Linked DNA regions of Nitratidesulfovibrio vulgaris str. Hildenborough. The protein of the gene in region 2 interacts with the protein of the main gene of each other region in a pairwise test. Links are inferred from orthologs where the notes say so. Each region holds a gene or a part of one and is shown on either strand. Other genes may lie near its edges.

What was found. Proteins that work in one complex are often made in the same cells at the same time.
Region 1: the proteins of rlmN (region 2) and ftsZ interact in binary tests that used the Escherichia coli proteins (3 or more experiments, as listed by UniProt). The link is inferred for Nitratidesulfovibrio vulgaris str. Hildenborough from one-to-one orthologs.

The regions. Positions count from the first base shown.
Region 1 is NC_002937.3:2,607,098-2,614,083, reverse strand. The notes cover bases 2,113-5,012. They hold ftsZ (cell division protein FtsZ), read left to right. Parts: upstream 2,113-2,837; coding sequence 2,838-4,187; downstream 4,188-5,012. Other genes in these bases: DVU_RS11680 (DUF4851 domain-containing protein), read left to right, coding at 4,734-5,012; ftsA (cell division protein FtsA), read left to right, coding at 2,113-2,788. Outside these bases: murB (UDP-N-acetylmuramate dehydrogenase), read left to right, coding at 1-704; DVU_RS11695 (cell division protein FtsQ/DivIB), read left to right, coding at 695-1,531; more of ftsA, read left to right, coding at 1,562-2,112; more of DVU_RS11680, read left to right, coding at 5,013-5,468; DVU_RS11675 (lipoprotein), read right to left, coding at 5,704-6,156; DVU_RS11670 (PaaI family thioesterase), read right to left, coding at 6,186-6,719; DVU_RS11665 (zinc metalloprotease HtpX), read right to left, coding at 6,794-6,986. UniProt on the Escherichia coli protein: Essential cell division protein that forms a contractile ring structure (Z ring) at the future cell division site. The regulation of the ring assembly controls the timing and the location of cell division.
Region 2 is NC_002937.3:3,001,398-3,008,362, reverse strand. Bases 1,583-4,461 are described here. They hold rlmN (23S rRNA (adenine(2503)-C(2))-methyltransferase RlmN), read right to left. Parts: upstream 3,630-4,461; coding sequence 2,535-3,629; downstream 1,583-2,534. Other genes in these bases: DVU_RS13610 (HD domain-containing protein), read right to left, coding at 4,103-4,461; DVU_RS13620 (iron-containing alcohol dehydrogenase), read left to right, coding at 1,583-2,241. Also shown: DVU_RS13625 (Y-family DNA polymerase), read left to right, coding at 1-784; more of DVU_RS13620, read left to right, coding at 1,063-1,582; more of DVU_RS13610, read right to left, coding at 4,462-5,431; DVU_RS13605 (dihydroorotase), read right to left, coding at 5,749-6,965.

The DNA of each region.
Region 1 (6,986 bases), 390 kb from region 2 along the record:
AACTGCCTGTCGTCGTCGTGTCGCTGGACATGGACGACGCCCCCACCATCGTAGGCGAGACAGCAGAGGGCGTGGTCGTTCGCGTCGGGGCTGCCACCAGACTGCCACGATTGCTCGGGCAACTGGCTTCGTGGGGGCTTGCGGGACTTGAAGGGCTTGCGGGCATTCCCGGTAGCGTGGGCGGTGCCGTTGCCATGAACGCAGGGTCGTACGGGTGTGAATTCGGCACGGTGCTGCGGTCGGTGGAGGTCTTCAGCCCCGATTTCGGGCTTGCCGATGTCCCGCACGAGAACATCGAGTACGCCTACCGACATTTCGGTCTCAAGGGCTGCCATGGCTGGTTTGTCGTGACCGGGGCGGACATCGTGCTGCGACGCGGTGAAAGCGCCGCCATCACGGCAGCCATGCGTGCAAACTACCTGAAGAAAAAAAGCACGCAGCCTGTCCTTGCCCGTAGCGCCGGGTGCGTGTTCCGCAATCCCGCCCCCGGTGTCTCTGCCGGACGCCTCATAGACCAAGCGGGACTTCGTGGCAAACGCATCGGCGGTATGGCGTTTTCAGAAGTCCATGCCAATTTTCTCGTGAATGAAGGTGCAGGCAGAAGTGATGAGGCCTTTGAACTGCTTCAACTGGCACAAGAGATTGTCAAACGACGTCATGGGATGGATTTGACGCTGGAGGTCAAGATTCTCTCATGGCTGTAGCACTTTCACGAGGCAAGAAGAAGTCGCGCAACAGCTATTCGAGAAGCTGGAGCAAGAGCGAGAAGAAAAGCAGTCTCCCTACAAAAGGGATCGGCAGTTTTTTTCGCTGGGTGAGCGGACTGGTCATCGTCGGGTCGTTGCTTGTGCTCATGAGTGTGGCAGTTCTGTATGCCTATAGATTCATGACGACGCATGAGTACTTTGCCATAAGAGATGTTGAAATCTCGGGCAATCTGATGTTAAGCAAAGACGAAATACTCGCCACGGCGGGACTCGTTGAAGGGGCGAACAGCATCGCACTCAACATCGCCGATGTGGAAGACCGCCTCGCAAGCTCGCCATGGATAGCGGAAGTGTCGGTAAAACGCTTGCTTCCCGATAGATTTGCGATAAGAGTGACGGAACGGGAACCAGCCTTCTGGGTATTGCGCGATGGCACGTTGTACTATGCCGACGTGCACGGCAACATCCTCGCCCCGGTGGGGCCGGGCAGGTTCACCTCTCTTCCGACGCTGGAGGTCGGGCCGGGTGGCGAGGACCTTCTCGCCCGGATGCCCGAAGTGATCGCCGCGTTCAAGGGGGCACGTCTGCCCGTCGACATCTCACTGGTGTCATGGGTCAGGCTCAGTGCCGGTAGAGGGGTGGAACTCTACCTCGACAACCCCGGTCTGCGCATCAGCGTGGCCCCCGAGAACCTTGGTGGCAATCTCGACAGACTCTGTCAGGTGCTCGCCGACCTCGGAAGACGCGGCGAACTGCGCGAAGTAGGCGAAGTGCGGGCGGCGGACGGCAACGTCTGGGTGCTCAAAGACCCCGAATCCCGCTAGGGCAGGCTTTCGTAGAGCAAGGAGAGAGTAATGGCCAAAACGGACCTCATCGTCGGTCTGGATATCGGCACCACGAAAATATGCGCCGTCGTCGGCGAGGCTACGGCGGATGGCGTCGATATCGTCGGCATCGGCACGAGTCCTTCCACCGGCCTGCGCAAGGGCGTCGTCGTCAACATCGAGCAGACCGTGCAGTCCATCAAGAAGGCCCTCGAAGAGGCCGAACTGATGGCCGGTTGCGAAATCCGCTCGGTGTATGCGGGCATCGCCGGAAGCCACATCAAGGGCTTCAACAGCCACGGGGTCATCGCCGTCAAGGGCGGCGAGGTCGGCCCCAAGGACATCGAGCGCGCTCTCGACGCCGCCAAGGCCGTCGCCATCCCGCTCGACCGTGAAGTCATCCACATCCTCCCGCAGGAGTATGTCGTGGATGACCAGCGCGGTATCGCCGACCCTCTGGGTATGGCGGGTGTGCGCCTCGAAGTGAAGGTGCACATCGTCACCGGTGCGGTCACATCGGCTCAGAACATCGTCCGTTCCTGCCACAGGAGCGGGCTCGACGTATCGGATATCGTGCTTGAGGCGCTGGCCTCGTCGAAGGCGGTGCTCACCGAGGAGGAGAGGGAGATTGGCGTCGCTCTCGTCGACCTCGGGGGGGGCACCACCGACATCGCCGTGTTTGCCAACGATTCCATCAAGCACACAGGGGTGCTCGCCCTCGGGGGGCAGAACCTCACCAACGACATCGCCTTCGGTCTGCGCACGCCCATGATCTCCGCCGAGAAGATCAAGGTGAAGTATGGCTGCGCCATGGCCGAGATGGTGCGTAACGACGAGCTCATCGAGGTGCCCAGTGTGGGTGGCCGCGAACCGCGTCGTCTCTCCCGTCAGGTGCTCGCCGAGATATGCGAGCCCCGCATGGAGGAGATTCTCTCGCTCGTCGATCAGGAACTCGTGCGATCCGGTTTCAAGAACCAGATCGGCTCGGGTGTGGTGCTCACCGGTGGCACGGCGCTCATCGAGGGCTGTCAGGAACTCGGCGAGCAGATTTTCAACATGCCCACCCGCATCGGCTACCCCCGGAACGTGGGTGGACTCAAGGACGTGGTGAACAGCCCGAAGTTCGCCACGGCCGTCGGCCTTCTGCGCTACGGCGCCGAGAAGGAAGGCCTGGAGCTCAAGTTCCGCATCCGCGACGGCAACGTGTTCAACCGCGTGCTGTCGAGAATGCGGAAGTGGTTCTCCGACATATCGTAAACCGTGGGTCTATCAGAAGGAACCGCTTTGGGGCTTTAAGGAGAGGCGTATGGAATTCATGGATATCGACATCGAGAACTCCGCCAAGATCAAGGTCATAGGCGTAGGTGGCGGCGGCGGCAACGCCGTGCAGAACATGATCACCTCCACGCTCAAGGGCGTGACCTTCATCTGCGCGAACACCGACGTGCAGGCCCTTGGCCGTTCTTCGGCGGAACTCAAGATACAGCTTGGCGAAAAACTCACCAAGGGCCTCGGCGCCGGTGCCAATCCGCAAATAGGTCGTGACGCTGCCGTCGAGAGCATGAACGCGATCAAGGATTGCATCGGTGAAGCCGACATGGTGTTCGTCACCGCAGGCATGGGTGGCGGCACCGGTACCGGTGCAGCCCCTGTCATCGCGCAGGCCGCCCGCGAGATGGGCGCGCTCACCGTGGGTGTGGTGACCAAGCCCTTCTTCTTCGAAGGCCGCAAGCGCCTTGAAGCCGCGGAACAGGGCATTGCCGACTTCCGCGAGCATGTGGACAGCCTCATCACCATCCCCAACGACAGGCTGCTTTCGCTGGCCCCCAAGAAGGCCACCTTCGTGGAAATGCTCAAGAAGGCTGACGAAGTGCTCTACTTCGCCGTCAAGGGCATCTCCGACCTCATCATGGTGCCCGGCCTCATCAACCTCGACTTCGCCGACGTGAAGGCCGTCATGGGCGAGTCGGGTCTTGCCATGATGGGCGCAGGCATCGCCCGTGGCGAGTCGCGTGCCCGCGAGGCCGCCATGAAGGCCATCACCAGCCCGCTGCTTGAAGACGTCTCCATCGACGGTGCACGTGGTGTGCTCATGAACATCACCTGCGGTCCCGACCTCACCATCGACGAAGTCAGCGAAGCCGCAGGCATCATTCAGGAAGCCGCACACGATGAGGCGCGCATCTTCTTCGGTACGGTCTTCGACGAGTCGGCTGGCGATGAGATGCGCATCACCGTCATCGCCACCGGCATCGAAGCCTGTGGTTCGGCCACCGTCACACCCAACGCACAGAACGGCAACATCGCCCAGTTCCGTCGTCCTTCGCAGCAGCAGGCGGCACCCGCCGCACAGCGCCCTGCACCGCAGGCCCGTGTCGAGTCCGGCCCCGTAGCCGAATTCGGGCGTCAGCAGCCGCAGCAGGCCCCGCAGCAGCCGCAGCAGGCTCCCCAGCAGGCACAGCAGGTCGCGCCGGGGCGCGGGTTGTCCAACTTCTCTGATGAAGACAGGAACATCCCCGCATACCTGCGCAAACAGACCCGCAATCCTTCCGGCATCAGCCGTTCCAATGGAGGGCACGTGCCGGGGGAGGATGATTTCATTTTCGACGAGGACGAGTTCGAACTGCCCACGTTCATTCGCAAGCAGGCCGACTAGTCCCCGTTGCGGGGCACCATACAGGGGGTAGACGGGCTGTTTGCGGCCCGGTGGTGCACCATTCGCGACAGATAGACCCCGCGTCCGGGATCAACGGAATGACGCCTCTCCGTCCTGGACCGGTTTACGGGAAGGCCACCCTTGCGGGTGGCCTTTTCTCGTTTCTTTTGCTCCACGTAGCATCTGCTGCTCGTACGTTGTGCCGGGTTCATCATTGTTACACGCCTGATGCATTTCGATCGCGAAACGCACACGAGGCTACGGGACATGATGGTCATCGAACCAGCCATGCTAGGTCTACAGCATGAATGGCGCCGGGGGGTGCTCGTCGTTAAAAAGGCGTCATCGTGCCCCGCCGTTTTCGTGCATATGAAGACTCGGGTGGCGCATTTGCGTTTATGCCGTACGGGTTACAGAAGATCGCCTTGTTTCCTCGTGCTCTCGCATCAACCACAATCCATTTCGAGCCACTGGTCATTTCCGCAGGAATGCCTAGAATACGGCAACGGCATCACGCCGTAACATCAGCCATTCAGGAGGTTCGACATGTTCCGTCCTCTGATTATTCTCGGTGCGCTGCTGCTGTCGGTGGCGGCATGTGCTCCTTTGCAGCGTGGCGCATCTGGAGACGCCCTCGTTTCAGGCGCGAAGCCCCCGCTTGCCATAACGGTACCTGCCATGACGCCTGTGGTGTCGGGCGTGGCAACCCCCCAACTCTACACTGAACTGGGCTTCAAAGCCCCCCGCCTCTACTACAGGCTTTATGCACCCGCAGCCGGAGCCTCGACAGGACAGGCTGTCACCATCATCGGAGAAGTGCCGGAAGGCTGGCAGTGGAGTCTTGACCTCTCCGCATCACTCCGTGATGTGGACAAGGGGACGGTGCAGTTTGGAGGGCGCGATTTCGAAGCATCCACCCATGTGGTGGATGTGACGGACGATGCCTTTGCAGCGTTTGCGCTCAAGAACGGCACGGGGCCGAAGAAGTGGCTGGCCCGTCGTTTCACACGGCTTGAAGAATTCCGGAAGGTCAAGATCGTGCTTGAATACCGCGAACCGTTGCCGGAGTCGTTTGCAGGGGGCTTGCCCACCTTTGGCGGGGACGAACGACTTGTCGCCTTTGCGAAGCGGGCACAGTCCGTCTTCGATGTCGCTTTCGGGGGGGCGGTGTCCGACGTGGCTGCGCCGGTCGTCGCCGCTGACGTGTCCCAGCGAGGGTTCACGGGACTTGCAGGCCGCATGGAACCCGATACGCGCTATCTCTTCACCGACGAAAAGTAAGCCCACAAGGCTGACATGATGCAAGAAAGAGCCGGGGCATGCCCCGGCTCCTGTCGTTTTCCAGTCTCTGCAGTCACGCTTCAACGCCCTTGCAGCCGTCGTACGTGCAAGCGTGAGCACAGCCCTTGCGTCCTTGGCAGCCCTTGGCCAGACAACCAGGCGGAGAGTGCGGCGAGAGCAGACACGGCGCGATAGCTGGAAGGGCTGGCAGGGCGGAAGAGCGTACTGTGTCGTGCTACTTGCCTTCGACCTTATCGAGGACGCGGGCGGGCTTCAGCAGTCTGTATTCACCCTTCTTGATGGGATAGGTGTCGTCCTTCCAGATGCCTTCAAGCTGATAGACCTGCCAGTCAACATCAGGCGGAAGTTTGCCCGCCTTCAGAAGGTGGGCGATGTCGTCGCGGGCCTCTCCGGCAGTGCAATAGACAGGCGCACCACCGTAGCTGCCGTCGTCTTCGAGGAAGGTCGCGGGAAGTCCGGCGGGAACCTCTTCGGCGGGGATGCGGCCCGGACGGATGATGTTGGCGCCCATGGCCAGCTTGAAGTCGTATGAGGCATCGCCGATGGTATAGATGCCGGGACAGTCGCCCGAAGCCGCGCGGCTACCGGAACCTCCGGTGACGCAGCCTGCCAGCAGGGCTGCAAGACCCAGCGCGCATATGGTGGCGTGCAGGAAACGTGTGTGCATGTTGCGCTCCTTGTTGCCGCAGGTCGAGCCTACGACATGCGCTTTACATAGCACACCGTGCGTCCTTCCGCCACCGTCTGTGAGGGCTCGGCCAACGGTGCCAGTCTTACGTGCACATTGCCGATGCGGTTGCCAAGCAGCCGCACTTCGGCCTCGGCCATGAGGTCGGCAAGGGGGGCGGGACGAAAGTAGTCGACCCCGATGTTGATGGTGGCGATGCGGTCGTCAGGGCCGAAGTGGGTCCATAGCGCGGCGTTGCCGCAACTGTCGGCCAGCGAGGCGATGATGCCGCCATGCAATGCCCCGCGGGCGGCGTTGCCGGTGAAGCCCGCCTGAAAGGGGATGACCAGCCGGGCATGACCGGGGTGGAGTGCCAGTACTTTCAGTCCGAGATGCCGGTGCCACGGAATGCTCTCGATGAAAGCTTCAAGGTCGGGGTGTACCGGCATCTCTTCTTCGCCAGCCGCCGTGCCTCCGGGGGCTACGGCATGCAGGGTGTCATCGGTGGCGGCACCGGTACCGTGGCGTTCATCGTGTGCAGGGCATGTCTTTACGTCGTCCATGATGACTCCGAAGGCAAAAGGGCCGCCCTGAGGCGGCCCGGTGGGTGCATTTTGCGTACTGCGGCCAGACAGGCTTAACGGCGTCCTGCCGCCATGGCCTGCAACCGTGAGACCCGTTCCTCGATGGGCGGGTGGGTGCTGAAGAGCGAGCTTATTCCGCCCCCGGTGAGAGGGCTGACGATGAACATGCTCTCGGTAGCCATGTTGGCGGACTGCATGGGAATGCGCTTGCTCCATGCGTCGAGTTTCTGCAGGGCGTTGGCGAGA
Region 2 (6,965 bases):
GACGGTGGACATGGACAGGGTACTCGCCAGCGTGGATGTGGGCGATGTGTGGGGCGTGGGGCGCCGGAGTGCGGAGATGCTGCGGGGGCGTGGCATTCTCACCGCGCGGGCGCTGCGCGACGCAGACCCCCTGTGGGTGCGGCAGCGCATGACCGTCACGGGCTGGCGCACGCAGCAGGAGTTGCGGGGAATGCCGTGCCTCACGGATGACGACCTGCCCGTGCCGCGTCGTTCCATCCGCTCATCCCGTTCGTTCGGTCAGATGGTGCGCACCTTGGAGCCCCTGCGGGAGGCGGTCGCCACGTTCACCGCACGGGCGGTGGCCAAGGCGCGCGCCGAAGGGCTTGTGGCGTCGTGCATCGAGGTGCATATCCGCACGCCGCGGCACACCGAACGACCACGTTACGACGAGACGACGACCATCACCCTGCCTTGCCCCACGGCGGACACGGGCCTGTGCATACGACACGCCCTCACGGGGCTGGAGCGCATCTTCCGTGAGGGCTATCTCTACGCCAAGGCGGGGGTCACGCTGTTCGGACTCGAACCGGCTGCGGGGCGGCAGGGGAGCCTTCTCGACCTCCTCGACGGTTCGCACGAGCACAAGGCGCGACGCGAACGACTCATGGCCGCGCTGGATGCCGTCAACCTACGGCACGGGCGCGGGAGTATCCGCCACGGTGCGGAAGGCGACCCCGGTGCCGCGTGGCATATGAGCCAGAAGTACCGTTCGCCGCGCTACACCACGGCATGGGAGGAACTGCCCGAAGTGCTCTGCCGTTGACCTGCGCAGTGTCCGCCTGCGGCAGCCCCGGCATTGATGACGAGGCTGTTGTGGCGTACGGGAGGTGTCTTTCCCCCCGCGTCACGCGGGAGAGTCATGAAGGTCGCAGCCCATGCGACCGGGCAACGGGGTTGCCATCGCGAGGGGCGAAGTCTCGCTTCCCGGCGTACGGGCGGCGAGGACGGCGCACACCCTGCGTGAGGCGGCGTGTGCTGCCTTGCCGGTTTCCCCGGTACGGGGCTGCATAGCATTGTCGTTCGCGAGGACATGGAGGCATCATGAAGGATTTCGTCTATCATAACCCAACGGAAGTACGTTTCGGTCGGGGCGTGGTCGCGTCTCTCGGGGCACGTGTTCGCGCCGCGGGACTTTCGGCCGTTGTCGTCGTCGCGGGGGGCGGTGCTGCCCGTCGTTGCGGCGCATTCGGCGATGCGGTGACCTCTCTGGAGGCGGCGGGCGTAGCATGGACACCGTGCGAGGGGGTGCGTCCCAACCCCGACCTCGACGGCGTATTGCGTGCCGTACAGGCGTTGCGTGATGCGGGGGCCGGGGGCTTCGTCGCCGTGGGCGGCGGCAGCGTCATGGATACCGCCAAGGCTGCGGGTGTATGCGCCCTGCATGACGGAGACCCGTGGGACCACTTCACCCGTCGCACCACGGCGACCGCGGCGGTGCCGGTGTTCACCGTGCCCACCCTGTCAGGGACGGGGGCGGAGATGAACGGCACGGCCGTCATCACCAACATGGCGCAGCAGCGCAAATGGTCGCTGCGTGGCCCCACGCCGGTGGCGGCGTTCCTCGACCCGGTCTATCAGCGTGACGTACCCCTCGCGCTGGCGGTGGGCTGCGCCGTGGACGCCATGACGCACGTGCTGGAATTCGCGGTGGCGGGAACCCCCTGCGTGGATGCGAAGGCCCTCGATATCCCCGGTGGGACGTATTTCATGGAAGAGACGGTGCTGGCGCAGAACGAGGCGCTTCTCCGTTCCATCATCCGGTCGGTGGAGGTGTTGCGCCGCATACCCGGTGACTATGCGGCGCGGGCGTCGCTGGCGTGGGCTGCGGGCCTTGGCCTGTGCGGGCTGACCGGGGTGGGGCTTGGCGGCGGTTCGTGGGTCTCGCATGCCCTCGAACATGCGGTGAGCGGGCATTTCCCGCAGGTGCCCCACGGCCCTGCGCTGGCGGTGCTCTTCCCCTGCTGGATGGAGGAGGTCGCATCGGAGCACACTCCGATGTTCGAGCGCCTCGCACGGAACGTGTGGGGCGTGGAAGGCGCTGTGGAGGGCATCCGTGCCATGCGCGCCACCTTCGACCGCTGGGGTGCCCCGCGCCGTCTGGCCGCATGGGGCGTGGGCGAGGACGCCATCCCCGGTCTCGTCCGTGCCGCGCTGGAGTACCCCCGTCCGCTCGGCCTTGCCCCGGAACGGGTGGAGCGCATCTTCAGGAGCGCCCTGTAGCGCCTGCGCGAAGCGGGTTCTGCGTGGCCGGTCACGCACATCTACGCCAAGGGGCCGCGCATCATGCGCGGCCCCTTGGCGTAGTAGGCATTGATGCCATGGCAAAGTCGGTGTGCGGTCGCCGTCATCCTGCTGCCCAAGGCTTCAGCAACGGCAGGTTCCGCCCCTCGGGCATCCCTCGATGATGAGCGGCAGGCAACCCGCGGGAGCGTCTGCCGACCTTGGGGCATTCCCGGTCGAACGTCAGGGCAGCGCATGGTCGGGCGTCGTTCCCTGCCCGCACTGCCGCGGGGCTAGGCCTCGGGGGCATCGGCCCCGGCGGATGCCGTGCCGCGCTGCAACTCGGAGGCCTTGAGCTGCCCGCAGGCGGCCTTGATGTCCTGCCCCTTGCTCTTGCGGATGATGGCGGTGATGTTCTTCGACCACAGGTACTGCTCGAAGGCGAGAATGCGTTCCGGCGTGGGGGCGTCGTAGGGGTCGCCCTCGGCGGGGTTGTAGACGATGAGGTTGAGCTTGCCCTTGGTCCGGGAGACGAGGCGCACCAGTTCACGGGCATGTTCGATGCCGTCGTTCACCCCGCCCAGCAGAAGGTACTCGAAGGTCACACGTTCGCGCGTCTTGAGGGGGTAACTCTCCAGCGCGGTGATGAGGTCGTCGAGATGCCAGTGCGCGGCCTTGGGCATGATGCGCTTGCGGATTTCCTGATTGGGCGCGTGCAGCGAGACGGCAAGGAAGGCGAGACCGCTTTCGCCGAGTTCACGCAGTCCCTTCTCGATGCCGCAGGTGGAGACGGTGATGCGGCGTGGCGAGAACGACAGGCCGAATTCGTCGTTGAGTGTGCGCAGCGAGCGCATGACCTCGTTGAGGTTGAGCAGGGGTTCGCCCATGCCCATGAAGACGAGGTTGCGCAGGATGGGGTGGTCGGGGCGCGAGTCGCCGAGATGGGCGCGTGCGACGAGCACCTGCCCCAGTATCTCGCCCATGGTCATGTTGCGCTCGAACCCCATGGTGCCCGTGCTGCAGAAGGTGCAGCCCATGGCGCAACCCACCTGACACGAAAGGCACTGGGTGATGCGGAGCGTGCCCTCGCGTGAGGCGCTGGGGATGAGAACCGTCTCGACCAGCGCACCGTCGGCGAGGCGCAGAAGGAACTTGGTCGTGCCGTCGGCACTCTTCTGCACGGTCTCGACCTCGGGCCACGTGATGACGGCCTTTTCGGCCAGCCGGGCGCGGGTCGCCTTGGAGACGTTGGTCATCTCGTCGAAGCTGCGGGCGCATTTCTGCCACAGCCATTGCCATACCTGACGCGCACGGAACCGGGGTTCGCCCAGTTCAGCGGTCATGAAGGCTTCAAGCTCTTCATAGGTGAGGTTGAGGATGTCTGTCATGTTCCTCTGCCCTTGTGGGCTTGTGGTGTGACGCGCTTGGCGCGTGCTGCGAAAAGGGGAATCGCCAGCAGTCATGGCTGTCGTGGCGATGGCATGCGGTCGTTCATCGTACGCCTGCCGGCGCGGGACAGAAGGCCTGTGCCGTCCATCGGGTGCGCTTCCCTGATGTCGCCGTGAACAGGCGGGAGGGTGCGCAAGGTCGTCGAGTCCGGTGAAGGTGCGGGGAAGAGACCGAATGAACGGAAACCGTGTGGCGTGGCAATACGGGATAACGCGCCGAAGGGGAAGCCCCTCATGCGCGGTACGACCGGCGGGGAGTGACGCGCCCGGTGAAGGAAGACCGGGCCGGGAGGTTCTCCTCCCGGCCCGGAACGCTTCGTCTGCAAGGGCTTCAGGCCGTCAGGACTGCATCAGGTTCGAATCCGGCGCGGCAAGGCAGGGCATATGTGTGCGCTGCCGCCGCTACGGCAGCCCTAGCTGAAGTACTGGCGCTTGTATTCCTTGATGAAGGCCACGGCGTCGTTGACGTCGGCCACGGCCCCGGTGACCTGCGCGTTGAGCAGGGCATCGCGGATAAGGCCCACCTGCGGGCCGGGATGCAGACCGGTGTGCTGCATGATTTCGTTGCCGTTGAGCAGCGGTTCGAGCATCTGTTCCGGTGTGGCGGCGCGTTCGAGGTACTTCTGGTTGTGGTTGAAGTAGGTGTAGCTGCCGTCACGAGCCTTGATGTCCGCACGTGCCATCTCCATGAGACGCGGGTACTCATCCAGCGCGGCGAAGCGGCGGATGCCCTTGTCGGTGAGCATGAAGTGGAATCGCATGTGATGCCGCACGAGATGGCAGATGAGGTCGACCTCCTGCGCGGGCAGGTGCAGGCGGTGCAGCAGGCGGCGGGTGACCTTGGCCCCCACGCGGTGATGCTGGTAGAAGGTCCACTGCCCGTCGTGGAAGTCGGCGGTGAAGAGCTTGCCCACATCGTGGAAGAGCATGGCCAGCGTTCCGTACCAGTCGTGGTGGAACCCCTCTTCGGGGTAGTGGCGCATGCATTCGATGGTGTGGTCGAGCACCGTCTCGGTGTCGCCGCTGTCGTTGCGACTCTGGCGCACACGGGCGAGGGCCGCCACTTCGGGCAGCAGACCGTGCAGCAGCTGCGCGTCGAAGAGCAGGCGTACGAACTTCCACATGGTCTCGGCCTCGACCATCTGCCATTCGGCCACGATGTCGGACACCGGCACGTAGTCGAGCACGCGGCCCGCACTGCGCACGATGGCTATCCACGTCACGGGGTCGATTTCCATGTCGAGGTTGGCGGCGTAGCGTATGGCACGCACGGCAAGCAGGTAGTTGCGGCGCAGGGTCTCGTCGGGCAGGCCGCGCAGGCGGATGATGCCCTTGTCGAAGCTCTCGAAGTCGTCGCTGTCGTGCGGTGCGGCCGCACCATACGGCAGTGTGAGGCTCGAATGGGCCTTGCCCAGTGCCTGCAACCTCGCGACCATGTGCGGGGTGATGCGCATGAGCGTGCGGTCGGGGTACGACGACTCTTCGGTGTCGGTGAGGTAGAAGCGGTGGGCGACGCCGCCTTCCTCGAGCATCGCCAGCACGCCTTCCTCGTCGGAACGTGTCGCGTTGGGGAAGAGACGGGCGATCTCATCGAAGTCGCATTCGCAGGCGAGGTCGATCTCCATGCGCTTGTCTTCGGCCATGAGCTCGGACTGAAGGCGCATGTTGACGACGTAGGCGTCGTAACCGTTACGCAGGATGGTCTTGCAAATGGAGATGGCGTCCTTGAAAGGCTGCGTCATCCGTTCCTCCTGATCTTTATGAAGCCCCGGCTGGCAGGGCGGCTGTGCAAAACAGGTGAGCGGCGCGCACGGCGCGCCGCATCGGGATATTCCGCTACGGGTCTGCATCACAAGTGCGGGGCGAAATGTCAAGGGCGGCAGGGGGACGCAACCCGTCCTGCCACGCCCGTACCGTCACCTGCGCCTTGCAGGTGCTTCACCTCGGGACTGTTCCCTCTGTCTGTCGGGGCGAGGGATTCCCGGCCCGTGCCAGCCTGTGCCCGTCGTTGCCCGTCGTTGCCCGTCGGCGTCGGTTGTCGTCGGGCGTCCTTTCCACGTCAGGCGATGCGCCTGCCGCCCATCCAGTGGGCCTTGACCCTGCCGGTGAGCGTATGGCCGAGGAAGGGCGTGTTGCAACTCTTCGAGTGCATGGTCTCACGCGACACCACCCACGCCTCGTCGGGGTCGAAGAGGAAGAAGTCCGCGGGGTCGCCCGGTTCGAAGCCGTTGCGGGGCAGTCCGAACACGCGGGCGGGTTCGCGGTTCCACAATCGCACGAGGTCGCCCTCGGTGAGCAGCCCTTCGCGCACCAGCCCCCACGTCAGGGCCACGGCGGTGTCGAGACCGGAGATGCCGTTGGGGGCCTCGTCCAGCGGGGTCTCCTTCTCATGCGCCGCGTGCGGTGCGTGGTCGGTGACGAACATGTCGATGACACCGCTTTTGACGGCCTCACGCAGGGCCGCCACGTCGTCGGGGGTGCGCAGGGGCGGGTTGACCTTGGCGTTGGTGTCGTAATTCTCCAGCGCGGTGTCGTCGAGAATGAGATAGTGGGGGCAGGTCTCGGCTGTGACGGGCACGCCCCGCACCTTGGCCCACGCGATGAGTTCCACCGAACGGCGGCACGAGATGTGCGCAAGGTGGATGGGCAGCCCGAGATAGTCGGCCAGCAGGATGTCGCGCGCCACGTGCAGCGCCTCGCCCACGTCGGGCTGGCCCTTGACGCCCACGCGCCCGCTGGTGGCCCCTTCGTTCATGTGCGCGCCCTTGGCCAGATAGGGGTCTTCGCAGTGGTCGATGACCACGCGGCCGAGGTCGGCGGCGTACTCCACGGCACGGCGGAACATCTCGGTGTCGGGCACCGGTGCACCGTCGTTGGAGAAGGCGGCGCAGCCCGCGGCGGCGAGTTCGGCCATGGGTGCGAGTTCCGTACCCTTGAGGCCCACGGTGGCTGCTCCCACCGGGTACACGCGCGGCCCGTGGGGCCAGTGGCGCAGGGACGTCTCGATGATGTGGCGCGTGACGGCGGCATCGTCGTTCACGGGCCTGGTGTTGGCCATGCACATCACCGCACCGAAGCCGCCGTGGGCTGCTGCGGCGAGGCCGGAGGCGATGTCCTCCTTGTACTCGAAGCCGGGTTCGCGCAGGTGGACGTGCGCGTCGATGAAGCTGGGAAAGAGGATGTGCCCCCCGGCGTCATGGACGGTGGCGTCGGCGGGGGTGTCGAGGGTGCCGTGCTCGCCGATGGCGGCAATGACGCCATCCCTTGCGATGAGGT